DNA from 3 places in the Streptomyces sp. NPDC049597 genome. Region 1 is predicted to be linked to each of the others. Evidence: riboswitches for the same ligand, from Rfam matches in the RefSeq annotation. Region 1 holds a riboswitch; each other region holds the start of a gene.
The links. Region 1 has a riboswitch for cobalamin ahead of AB0K02_RS18480 (ribonucleoside-diphosphate reductase subunit alpha). Riboswitches for the same ligand answer to the same signal wherever they lie in the genome.
Positions count from the first base shown of each region.

Region 2: it holds a riboswitch for cobalamin, as region 1 does, so the genes downstream of both, AB0K02_RS09160 (cobalamin biosynthesis protein) here and AB0K02_RS18480 (ribonucleoside-diphosphate reductase subunit alpha) in region 1, are expected to answer to the same signal.
Region 3: it holds a riboswitch for cobalamin, as region 1 does, so the genes downstream of both, AB0K02_RS29090 (energy-coupling factor ABC transporter permease) here and AB0K02_RS18480 (ribonucleoside-diphosphate reductase subunit alpha) in region 1, are expected to answer to the same signal.

Region 1 is NZ_JBFAOY010000014.1:169,102-172,409, reverse strand. It holds gene AB0K02_RS18480 (ribonucleoside-diphosphate reductase subunit alpha) at 1-1,882, opposite strand, end outside; cobalamin riboswitch at 2,021-2,153, opposite strand; gene mctP (monocarboxylate uptake permease MctP) at 2,396-3,308, opposite strand, start outside.
Region 2 is NZ_JBFAOY010000005.1:228,685-231,992, reverse strand. It holds gene AB0K02_RS09175 (class II aldolase/adducin family protein) at 1-54, opposite strand, end outside; gene AB0K02_RS09170 (inorganic phosphate transporter) at 265-1,491, shown strand; gene AB0K02_RS09165 (hypothetical protein) at 1,504-1,725, shown strand; cobalamin riboswitch at 1,882-2,018, shown strand; gene AB0K02_RS09160 (cobalamin biosynthesis protein) at 2,109-3,059, shown strand; gene AB0K02_RS09155 (cobyric acid synthase) at 3,056-3,308, shown strand, end outside.
Region 3 is NZ_JBFAOY010000035.1:48,181-51,488, forward strand. It holds gene dhaK (dihydroxyacetone kinase subunit DhaK) at 1-93, shown strand, start outside; gene dhaL (dihydroxyacetone kinase subunit DhaL) at 144-758, shown strand; gene AB0K02_RS29085 (PTS fructose transporter subunit IIA) at 755-1,168, shown strand; cobalamin riboswitch at 1,249-1,467, shown strand; gene AB0K02_RS29090 (energy-coupling factor ABC transporter permease) at 1,496-2,185, shown strand; gene AB0K02_RS29095 (energy-coupling factor ABC transporter substrate-binding protein) at 2,182-2,580, shown strand; gene cbiQ (cobalt ECF transporter T component CbiQ) at 2,587-3,308, shown strand, end outside.

The DNA of each region.
Region 1 (3,308 bases):
CCGCGATCGAGGCGATCGTCGCCGTCGGCGCGATGGCGAGGAGCAGCGAGTTGCGCATGCCGACGGAGGCGATCCGCTCGCGCAGGGCGGCCCAGCGCTCGGGCCAGTTCAGCTCCACGGCGTAGTGGTCCGGGTGCAGCACCCCGCGCGCGGTGCGCGTCTTGTCCCAGGCCGGCAGCGGGCCGTTGCGCTCGGCGAGGTCGGCGGACGCCTCGTACGCGGCGAGCATGATGCGCTCGGCGATGCGGGTGGACAGGGCCCGTGCCTCGGGCGAGTCGAAGGGCAGCCGCAGCTTGAAGAAGACGTCCTGGAGGCCCATCGCGCCCAGGCCCACGGGCCGCCACTTGGCGTTGGAACGCCCGGCCTGCTCGGTCGGGTAGAAGTTGATGTCGACGACCCGGTCGAGGAAGGTGACCGCGGTGCGGACGGTGGCGTCCAGCCGCTCCCAGTCGAGTTCACCGCCGCTGACGAAGGCTCCCAGGTTCACCGAGCCGAGGTTGCAGACGGCCGTCTCGCCGTCGTCGGTGACCTCCAGGATCTCGGTGCACAGGTTCGAGGAGTGGACCGTGTGGCCGGGCGCGGCGGTCTGGTTGGCGGTGCGGTTGGCGGCGTCCTTGAAGGTCATCCAGCCGTTGCCGGTCTGCGCGAGCGTGCGCATCATGCGGCCGTACAGGTCGCGCGCCGGGATGCTCTTGCGGGCCAGGCCCTCGGCCTCGGCGGCGCGGTAGGCGGCGTCGAACTCCTCGCCCCACAGGTCGACGAGCTCGGGCACGTCGGCCGGCGAGAACAGCGACCAGTCGGAGCCCGTCTCGACGCGCCGCATGAACTCGTCGGGGATCCAGTGCGCGAGGTTGAGGTTGTGCGTACGCCGGGCGTCCTCGCCGGTGTTGTCGCGCAGCTCCAGGAACTCCTCGATGTCCGCGTGCCAGGTTTCCAGGTAGATCGCGGCGGCCCCCTTGCGCCGGCCGCCCTGGTTCACGGCGGCGACCGAGGCGTCGAGCGTCTTCAGGAACGGGACGATGCCGTTGGAGTGCCCGTTGGTGCCGCGGATCAGCGAACCGCGGGCGCGGATGCGCGAGTACGAGAGCCCGATGCCGCCCGCGTGCTTGGACAGGCGCGCGACCTGGTGGTAGCGGTCGTAGATCGAGTCGAGCTCGTCGAGCGGCGAGTCCAGCAGGTAGCAGGACGACATCTGCGGGTGGCGCGTGCCGGAGTTGAAGAGCGTGGGGGAGGAGGGGAGGTAGTCGAGCCGGCTCATCAGGCCGTACAGGTCGGCGACCTCGTCCACCGAGCGGTCGCTGTCGTCCGCGGCGAGGCCGCAGGCGACGCGCAGCATGAAGTACTGCGACGTCTCGACGACCCGACGGCTGATGGGGTGACGCAGCAGGTAGCGGCTGTAGAGCGTGCGCAGGCCGAAGTAGCCGAAGCGGTCGTCGGCGGCCGGGTCGACGAGCGCGTCGAGCCGGGTCGCGTGCAGTGCCACGAACGCGGCGGTGCGGTCGGCGATCAGGCCCTCGCGGTGCCCGACCGCGACGGAGGCGGAGAACGACACCGCGCCCTGGCCGGCGGCCTCGTCCGCGATCGTGCGGGTCAGCAGCCGGGCGGCGAGACGGGAGTAGGCCGGGTCCTCGGAGATCAGACCGGCGGCGGCGTCGGTGGCGAGGGAGCGCAGTTCGGCCTCGTCCGATCCGGCGTGCCGCCCGCGCAGCGCGGCGGCGGCGACCCTCCCGGGGTCGGCGTCGGGCAGATCGGCCGTCAGGTCCGTGAGGGTCCGCAGCAGGTCGGATCCGCGGCCCGAGGGGCCGCCGTCGAGGCCGGTCCCGGGACCGGCCGTCGTCTGCTCCGTGGTGCCTGAAGCCGGATCGGCTGGCGCGATGGTCATGTGGTGCTCTCCCTCGCTCGGCTCTGGGCCGGCGGGGGAGGCGGGGCCATGCGGGCGCGGGCCCGCGGACGGGCAGCACGAGGCACGGCGTCCACCGGCCCAACCGCGAGGCCCGGACGTCTGGGCACCCGGTTCGGTCGAACCGGATGCACCGTCGGCAGGTCCTCGGACTCGTCGGGTACGCACAGCGCACCGGATCACACCGTTGCGGGACAGTTCCGGATTCACACCGGATTCCCCTGCGGCGACAGCCACATGAGCATACATGTGGGGGCGGGTGGCTGCGCATGCCCCCACATGTTGTGTCTCCGTGGCGGAACGGAAGGCCGGGCGGTGAGCTGTGGACGTCGCTGCCGTGGTCGACGAAGGGAGGGGCCATGACCGGGACCACCGATCGCCCGCACCTGGACACCGACGACTTCGACGAGGTCTTGGACTGGGTGAACTGACCGCACGACGAAGGGCCGCCGCATCTCCCTGGAGGAGACGCGACGGCCCGTGAGTACGCGATCGTCAGTGGCCGCCGGGGGCGCCCGCCGTGGCCGGCGGGAGTTCCACCTGGACGCCCGGGTCGCCCGCGTCCGCCGTGTAGTCCGACGGGCTGGTCTCGTCGACGCCGTCGGGGGCCTTGGCACCCCTCAGGACGAAGGTGAGCACCACGGTGACGATGACGTTCAGCACGAACGCGGTGAGGCCGATGTAGCCGATCTCGCCGATGCCGGGGATCTCGGCCGACGAGCCGCCGAAGTGCTTCTGCGTCGGGCTCGCCACGCCGTAGGCGGCGACCGTGCCGTAGATCATGCCGACCGCCCAGCCGGCGATGAGCGCCCAGCGGTGGAACCACCGGGTGAACAGGCCGCCCACCAGGGCCGGGAACGTCTGCAGGATCCAGATGCCGCCGAGCAGCTGGAAGTTGATCGCCACGGTCTTGTCCATGGTGAGGACGAAGACCAGGGCGCCGACCTTCACCAGCAGCGAGACCAGCTTGGAGACCTTGGTCTCCTGCGCCGGAGTCGCGTCGGGCTTGAGGAAGTCCTTGTAGATGTTCCGGGTGAACAGGTTGGCCGCGGCGATGGACATGATGGCCGCGGGGACCAGCGCGCCGATGCCGATCGCGGCGAACGCGACGCCCGCGAACCAGTCCGGGAACATGTTCTCGAACAGCTGAGGGATGGCCAGCTGACCGTTGGTCACCTTCACGCCCGCCGCGATGGCCATGAAGCCGAGCAGCGCCAGCAGTCCCAGCATCAGCGAGTACAGCGGCAGGATCGTGGTGTTGCGGCGGATCACCTCACGGCTGCGCGAGGACAGCGTCGCGGTGATGGAGTGCGGGTACATGAAGAGCGCGAGCGCCGAGCCGAGCGCCAGGGTGGCGTAGCCCCACTGGCCCATCTCGCCGGGCACCAGCGCGCCGACGGGCTTGTCC
Region 2 (3,308 bases), on a different contig from region 1:
GACGACGTCCTGCCAGCCCTGTTCGATCGTGTCCGTCCCCGCGTGATCCGTCATGCGGAGATCCTGTCAGGCGCGCCCCTCGGGGCGACAGGCGACGGAGTGTGTTCGAGTGGATGCCGGGTGCTGTCGCAGGGCCTCAAAAGGGGCAAGCGGAATGCTCGGTCCCTACTTACGGACACCGCAGAGCCCGGCCCAGTTCATCTTCCGTTCACCCAGGTTGCCTACGGTCGCCGAGTCAATGACGTCAAACGATTGCCTGGGTAAATGGAACACATCACGCTGCTGCTCGCGATTGTGATCGTGACAGCTCTCGTGTTCGATTTCACGAACGGTTTCCACGACACCGCCAACGCGATGGCGACGACCATCTCGACCGGCGCCCTGAAGCCCAAGACCGCGGTGGCCATGTCCGCCGTTCTGAATCTCGTCGGCGCTTTCCTGTCCGTGGAGGTCGCGAAGACGATCTCCAGTGGCCTCGTCGACGAATCAGGCATCTCACCTGAAGTCATCTTCGCGGCGCTCGTCGGCGCCATCCTCTGGAATCTGCTGACCTGGCTCATCGGCCTGCCGTCCAGCTCCTCGCACGCCCTGATGGGCGGCCTCATCGGCGCCACCGTCGCGTCCGTCGGCTTCGACGCGGTCAACGGCGGCGTCGTGGTCACCAAGGTGCTGATCCCCGCGGTCGCCGCGCCGCTCGTCGCCGGTGTCGCCGCGTTCCTGGCCTCCCGGCTGACCTACAGGCTCGGCCGGAACGCCGACCCGAAGGCCACCGGCAAGGGCTACCGCGCCGGCCAGATCGCCTCCGCCGGTCTCGTCTCGCTGGCGCACGGCACCAACGACGCGCAGAAGACGATGGGCATCATCACCCTGGCCCTGGTCGCCGGGAACGTCATCGCCCCCGGCTCCAACCCTCCCCTGTGGGTCATCGTCTCCGCCGGTGTCGCCATCGCCCTCGGCACCTACCTCGGCGGCTGGCGCATCATCCGCACCATGGGCAAGGGCCTGACCGACCTCCAGCCGCAGCAGGGCTTCGCCGCCCAGACGGGCGCGGCGAGCGTCATCCTCGCCTCCTCCAACCTCGGCTTCTCCCTGTCGACCACCCACTCGTGCTCCGGCGCGGTGATGGGCGCTGGTCTCGGCCGCAAGGGCGGTGTCGTCCGCTGGTCCACCGCGACCCGGATGTTCGTCGCCTGGGGCCTGACCCTGCCGGCCGCCGGTCTCGTCGCCGCCGGTTCGGAGTTCGTCACCCAGCAGGGTGACTGGGGCGTCGCGGCCGTCGCGGTCTTCCTGGTCATCTCCTGCGCCGCGATCTGGTTCGTCTCCCGGCGCCAGGTCGTCGACCACACCAACGTCAACGACATCGAGGAGCAGGAGCCCGCCGGCGTCGTCACCACCGCCATCGCGGCTGTCACCCCGCCGCCCGCGGGCGAGCTCAAGACCACCATCCCGGCTCCGGCCGAGCCCGAGCCGGTCCGTCCGGCCACGGTGTAAGGAATCAGCAGCATGAAGATCGACTGGGCAGCTCTCGGCTCCGTTTTCGGCGTGAGCCTCGTCGCCACCGTCGCCCTGGTGGGCCTGTTCACCCTGGGCATCGTGGGCCTGACCAAGCACGAGGCGGCGGCCGCCGACGGCGGATCGGCCGCCATGGCCCGCACCGGCGCCTACGCCTGCTTCGCCCTGTGCGCCGCGGCCGTGGCGTACGGCATCTACCTGATCGTCACCTGACTCCCTTCGAGTCCTTCCGTTCGCCGGCCACGGCGACCCGCCCGGAGCCGGGCCGGAGGCACCCCGCGTGCCTGCGGCCCGGCTCCGGCGTGCGTGGGGTGTGGGGCTTCGCACACTGTCCCTCCGCAGGTCAAGGGTGAGTTGACGGGCGTTCGCGGGGCGTGGTGGACTGCCGGGGCCATCTACGGCGGCAGAAGAGGAAGTCCGGTGCGAATCCGGCGCGGTCCCGCCACTGTCACCCGGAGGATCACACCCCTGGGGAGCCAGGAACTCTCGCCGCCGGTCACGTCGAACCAGGGCGCGGACCCTGAGTGAGGACTCCTCCCATGCCCGGCTGCCGTCCGGCCCTGTCCGTCGGCCCCCGCCTGCGGGATCACTGACCCATGCGTGCCGACCGCGTCTTCGTGTACGGCGCCACCGCGGGCCTCGTCGTCGACCGGCTCGTCGGCGACCCCCGCCGCGGGCACCCCGTCGCCGCCTTCGGGCGGGCCGCGGGCGCCGTCGAGCGGCTGCTGTGGCGTGACCACCGGGGCCGGGGCGCCCTGCACACGGCCCTCTGCGCCGGCGGAGCCGTCGCCGCGGGCGCGCTGGCGTCCCGTGCCGTGCGCCGCTCCCCCGCCGCGTCCGTCGCCCTGACCGCCGCCGCCACCTGGGCCGTGGTCGGAGGCACCACGCTCGGCCGGGAGGCGCGCCTCGTCGGCGATGCGCTGGCCGCGGGGGACGTCGAGGCGGCCCGCGCACGGCTCCCCCACCTCTGCGGGCGCGACCCGCAGGCCCTGGACGAGCAGCAGATCGCCCGCGCCGTGGTCGAGTCCGTCGCCGAGAACACGTCGGACGCCGTCGTCGGCGCCCTGGTGTGGGGCGCTGTCGCGGGCGTTCCCGGGCTGCTCGGCTTCCGTGCCGTGAACACGCTGGACGCCATGGTCGGCCACAAGTCGCCGCGCCACCGGCGCTACGGCTGGGCCTCGGCACGCCTCGACGACGTGGCGGGCTGGCCCGGCGCACGGCTCACCGCGGCACTCGCCGTGATCGCGGGCCCCGACCCGCGGGGGGCCGTACGCGCCTGGCGGGCCGACGCGGCGAAGCACCCGAGCCCCAATGCCGGTCCGGTGGAGGCGTCGTTCGCGGGAGCGCTCGGCGTCCGGCTGGGCGGGACCCTGTCGTACGGGGGCCGTGTCGAGCACCGGCCGGTGCTCAACGGATCCGGCCGGGCCGTGGAGTTCGGGGACATCGGGCGGGCCGTGCGGCTGTCGCGGCGGATCGGCGTGCTGACGCTCGCGACGTGCGCGGGCGCACGACTGGCCTGGGGGGCCATGAGGGGGAGGCGTACATGAACGGCGGCGGACTGCTGGTCGCGGGGACCACGTCGGACGCGGGCAAGAGCGTCGTGACCGCCGGGATCTGCCGGTGGCTGGTGCGGCGGGGGGTGAAGGTCGCGCCCTTCAAGGGCCAGAACATGTCGCTGAACTCGTTCGTGACGCGCGAGGGCGCGGAGATCGGGCGGGCCCAGGCGATGCAGGCGCAGGCGGCCCGTGTGGAGCCGACCGCGCTGATGAACCCGGTGCTGCTCAAGCCCGGCGGCG
Region 3 (3,308 bases), on a different contig from region 1:
GGGTGCTCGGTGACGCTGTGCCAGGTGGACGAGGAGCTGCTGCGGTTGTGGGACGCGCCGGTGCAGACGCCCGCCCTGCGGTGGGGACGCTGAGCCCGCGCCCCGCCCCCTGCCGAACCGATCTTCCGAACCGAGGAGTTCTCGTGCTCGACGCCGCATTCTTCCGCCGCTGGCTCGCGGCCGCCGCCGCGGCCGTGGACCGTGAGGCCGACCGTCTGACCGAGCTGGATTCCGCGATCGGCGACGCCGATCACGGCACCAATCTCCAGCGCGGCTTCGCGGCCGTCGTCGCGGCCCTGGACAAGGAGCCGCCGGCCGCGCCCGGAGCCGTACTGGTGCTGGCGGGACGCCAGTTGATCTCGACGGTCGGCGGGGCCTCCGGGCCGCTGTACGGGACGCTGCTGCGGCGTGCCGGCAAGGCACTCGGCGACGACGCCGAGGTGAGCGCGGGGCACTTGGCCAAGGCGCTGCGGGCGGGTGTCGCGGCCGTGGCGCAGCTGGGCGGGGCGAAGGCGGGCGACAAGACGATGCTGGACGCCCTGGAGCCGGCGGTGGCGGCGCTCGGCGACAGCACGGACTCGTTCGCCGCGGCCAGGGATGCGGCCGAGCAGGGGGCGCTGGCGACGGTGCCGTTGCAGGCGCGCAAGGGCAGGGCCAGTTATCTCGGTGAGCGCAGCATCGGGCACCAGGACCCGGGGGCGACGTCGTCGGCGCTGCTGGTGGCCGCGCTCGCCGAGACCGCGGAGGCGGCCGGATGAGCGACGCCGCCCAGCGGGTCGGGATCGTGCTGGTGTCGCACAGCGCGGAGGTGGCGCGCTCGGTCGCCGCGCTGGCGCGCGGGCTCGCGGGCGGCGGGGAGCTCGCGCCCGTCGCCGCGGCGGGCGGCACGCCGGACGGCGGTCTCGGCACCAGCTCCGAGCTGGTCTGTGCCGCGGCGGCGGAGGTGGACCGCGGCGCGGGGGTGGCCGTGCTGGTCGATCTGGGCAGCGCCGTGCTCACGGTGAAGGCCCTCCTCGCCGAGGGCGACGAACTGCCCGACGGCACCCGGCTCGTGGACGCCCCGTTCGTGGAGGGTGCGGTGGCCGCCGTGGTGACCGCGTCGGCCGGGGGCGACCTGGACGCGGTGGAGGCGGCGGCCTCGGAGGCGTACGGGTACCGCAAGGAGTAGAGGCGTGACGGGAGGGGTTCGCGCGGCCGGGTGTGGCGAACGGCTCACCCGGCCGCGGGCCGGTGCACCCGTGCGCGGCTTGTGATGTCGCTGGTCCGGGCACTACTGTCACGGGGCCTTGGTGTTCGGGAAACCGGTGCGGTACCGGTGCGGCCCTCGCCACTGTGATCGGGAAGTCCGGCTCCACCCCTCAGGGGAAGTCACTGGGCCACCGCGGGGGACCGCGGTGCCTGGGAAGGCGGAGTCACGGGCGGCATGACCCGTCAGCCAGGAGACCGGCCAGGGTGCGCTGTCCATCCACGAGGTGCTGGAGAGGGTCTCCCGACCATGCATATAGCCGAGGGGTACCTGCCCCCGTTGCACGCCGCCGCCTGGGGCGTCGCGGCGGCCCCGTTCGTCGTCCACGGTGTACGTGCCCTGACCCGCGAGGTCAAGGCCCACCCCGAGTCCACCCTGCTGCTCGGCGCCTCCGGCGCCTTCACGTTCGTGCTCTCCGCCCTGAAGATCCCGTCGGTGACCGGCAGCTGCTCCCATCCGACCGGCACCGGGCTGGGCGCGATCCTCTTCCGTCCGCCGATCATGGCGGTGCTCGGCACCATCACCCTGCTGTTCCAGGCGCTGTTGCTGGCGCACGGCGGCCTCACCACGCTCGGCGCCAACGTGTTCTCCTTGGCGATCGTCGGTCCGTGGACCGGTTACGGCGTCTACCGGCTGCTGCGGCGGTCGGGCGTCCCGCTGATGGTGGCGGTGTTCTTCGGCGCGTTCGTCGCCGACCTGTCGACGTACTGCGTCACCAGCGTGCAGCTCGCGCTGGCCTTCCCCGACCCGAGCAGCGGATTCGTGGGCGCGCTCGCCAAGTTCGGCGGCATCTTCGCGCTCACGCAGATCCCGCTCGCGGTGAGCGAGGGGCTGCTCACCGTGCTGGTGATGCGGCTGCTCAGCCAGTCCAGCAAGGGCGACCTGGCCCGTCTCGGCGTCCTGCTCCCGGGGAAGAAGAAGGAGGCCGTGGTCCGATGAGCCGCAACGCGAGGATCAATACGCTGCTGTTGCTGGCCGTGGCGGCACTGGCCGTCCTGCCGCTCGTCCTGGGGCTCGGGGACGACAAGGAGGAGCCGTTCACGGGCGCCGACGCACAGGCGGAAACGGCGATCTCGGAACTCGAACCGGACTACGAGCCGTGGTTCTCCCCTCTCTACGAGCCGCCGTCGGGCGAGATCGAGTCGGCACTGTTCGCACTCCAGGCCGCGATCGGCGCAGGGGTGCTGGCGTACTACTTCGGCCTGCGCAGAGGACGCAGGCAGGGTGAGGAGCGGGCCGCGGCGCGCACGGGCGCCCTCCGGGAGGAGGCCGCCGACGAGGCGCCCGAGGCGTCGGCCGGCAGCGGGGACGCCCCCACCGCGAAGCTGCCGTAGGCGCCGATGCTGCCGATCGACGCGGCGGCGCACAGCAGTCGCTGGCGCCGCCGCCATCCCTGTGAGAAGGCCGTGCTCGGCCTGGGGCTGACGGTGACGGCCGTGTGCCTGCCGCCCTGGCCCGGCGCCGTTCTGGTGGCCGTCGCGTCCCTCGCCGTCCTGCTGGGCCCGGCCGGGGTCGCCCCCCGGCAGCTGTGGCGGGCCTTCCGCATCCCCCTCGGGTTCTGTGTCACCGGGGCGCTGCCGCTGTTGTTCGCCGTGGGTGGCGCCGCGGGGCCGGTGGCGCTGGCGCCCGACGGTCCCGAGCACGCTGCCGCGTTGCTGCTGCGGACCTCGGCGGCGTCGCTCGGGGTGCTGCTGTTCGCGTTCACCACGCCGGTCTCGGACGTCCTGCCCCGGCTGGTGCGGGCGGGCGTGCCGCCGGCTGTGGTGGACGTGGCGCTGGTGATGTACCGGATCAGTTTCCTTCTGATGGACGCGATGAGCCGGGTCCGCCAGGCCCAGGCCGCCCGTCTCGGCCACACGAGCCGGGCGGCGGCGTGGCGTTCGCTGGCGGGGCTGGGGGCGACCGCGTTCGTCCGCGCCTTCGACCGGGCCGGCCGGCTGCAGGCCGGGCTCGCCGGGCGCGGTTACGACGGCGCGTTGCGGGTCCTCGTGCCGCGCGCGTCCGTGTCGCGCCGCTTCCTCGCCGCCGTGGCCGCGCTGCTGGCGGGCATCGTGCTGCTCAC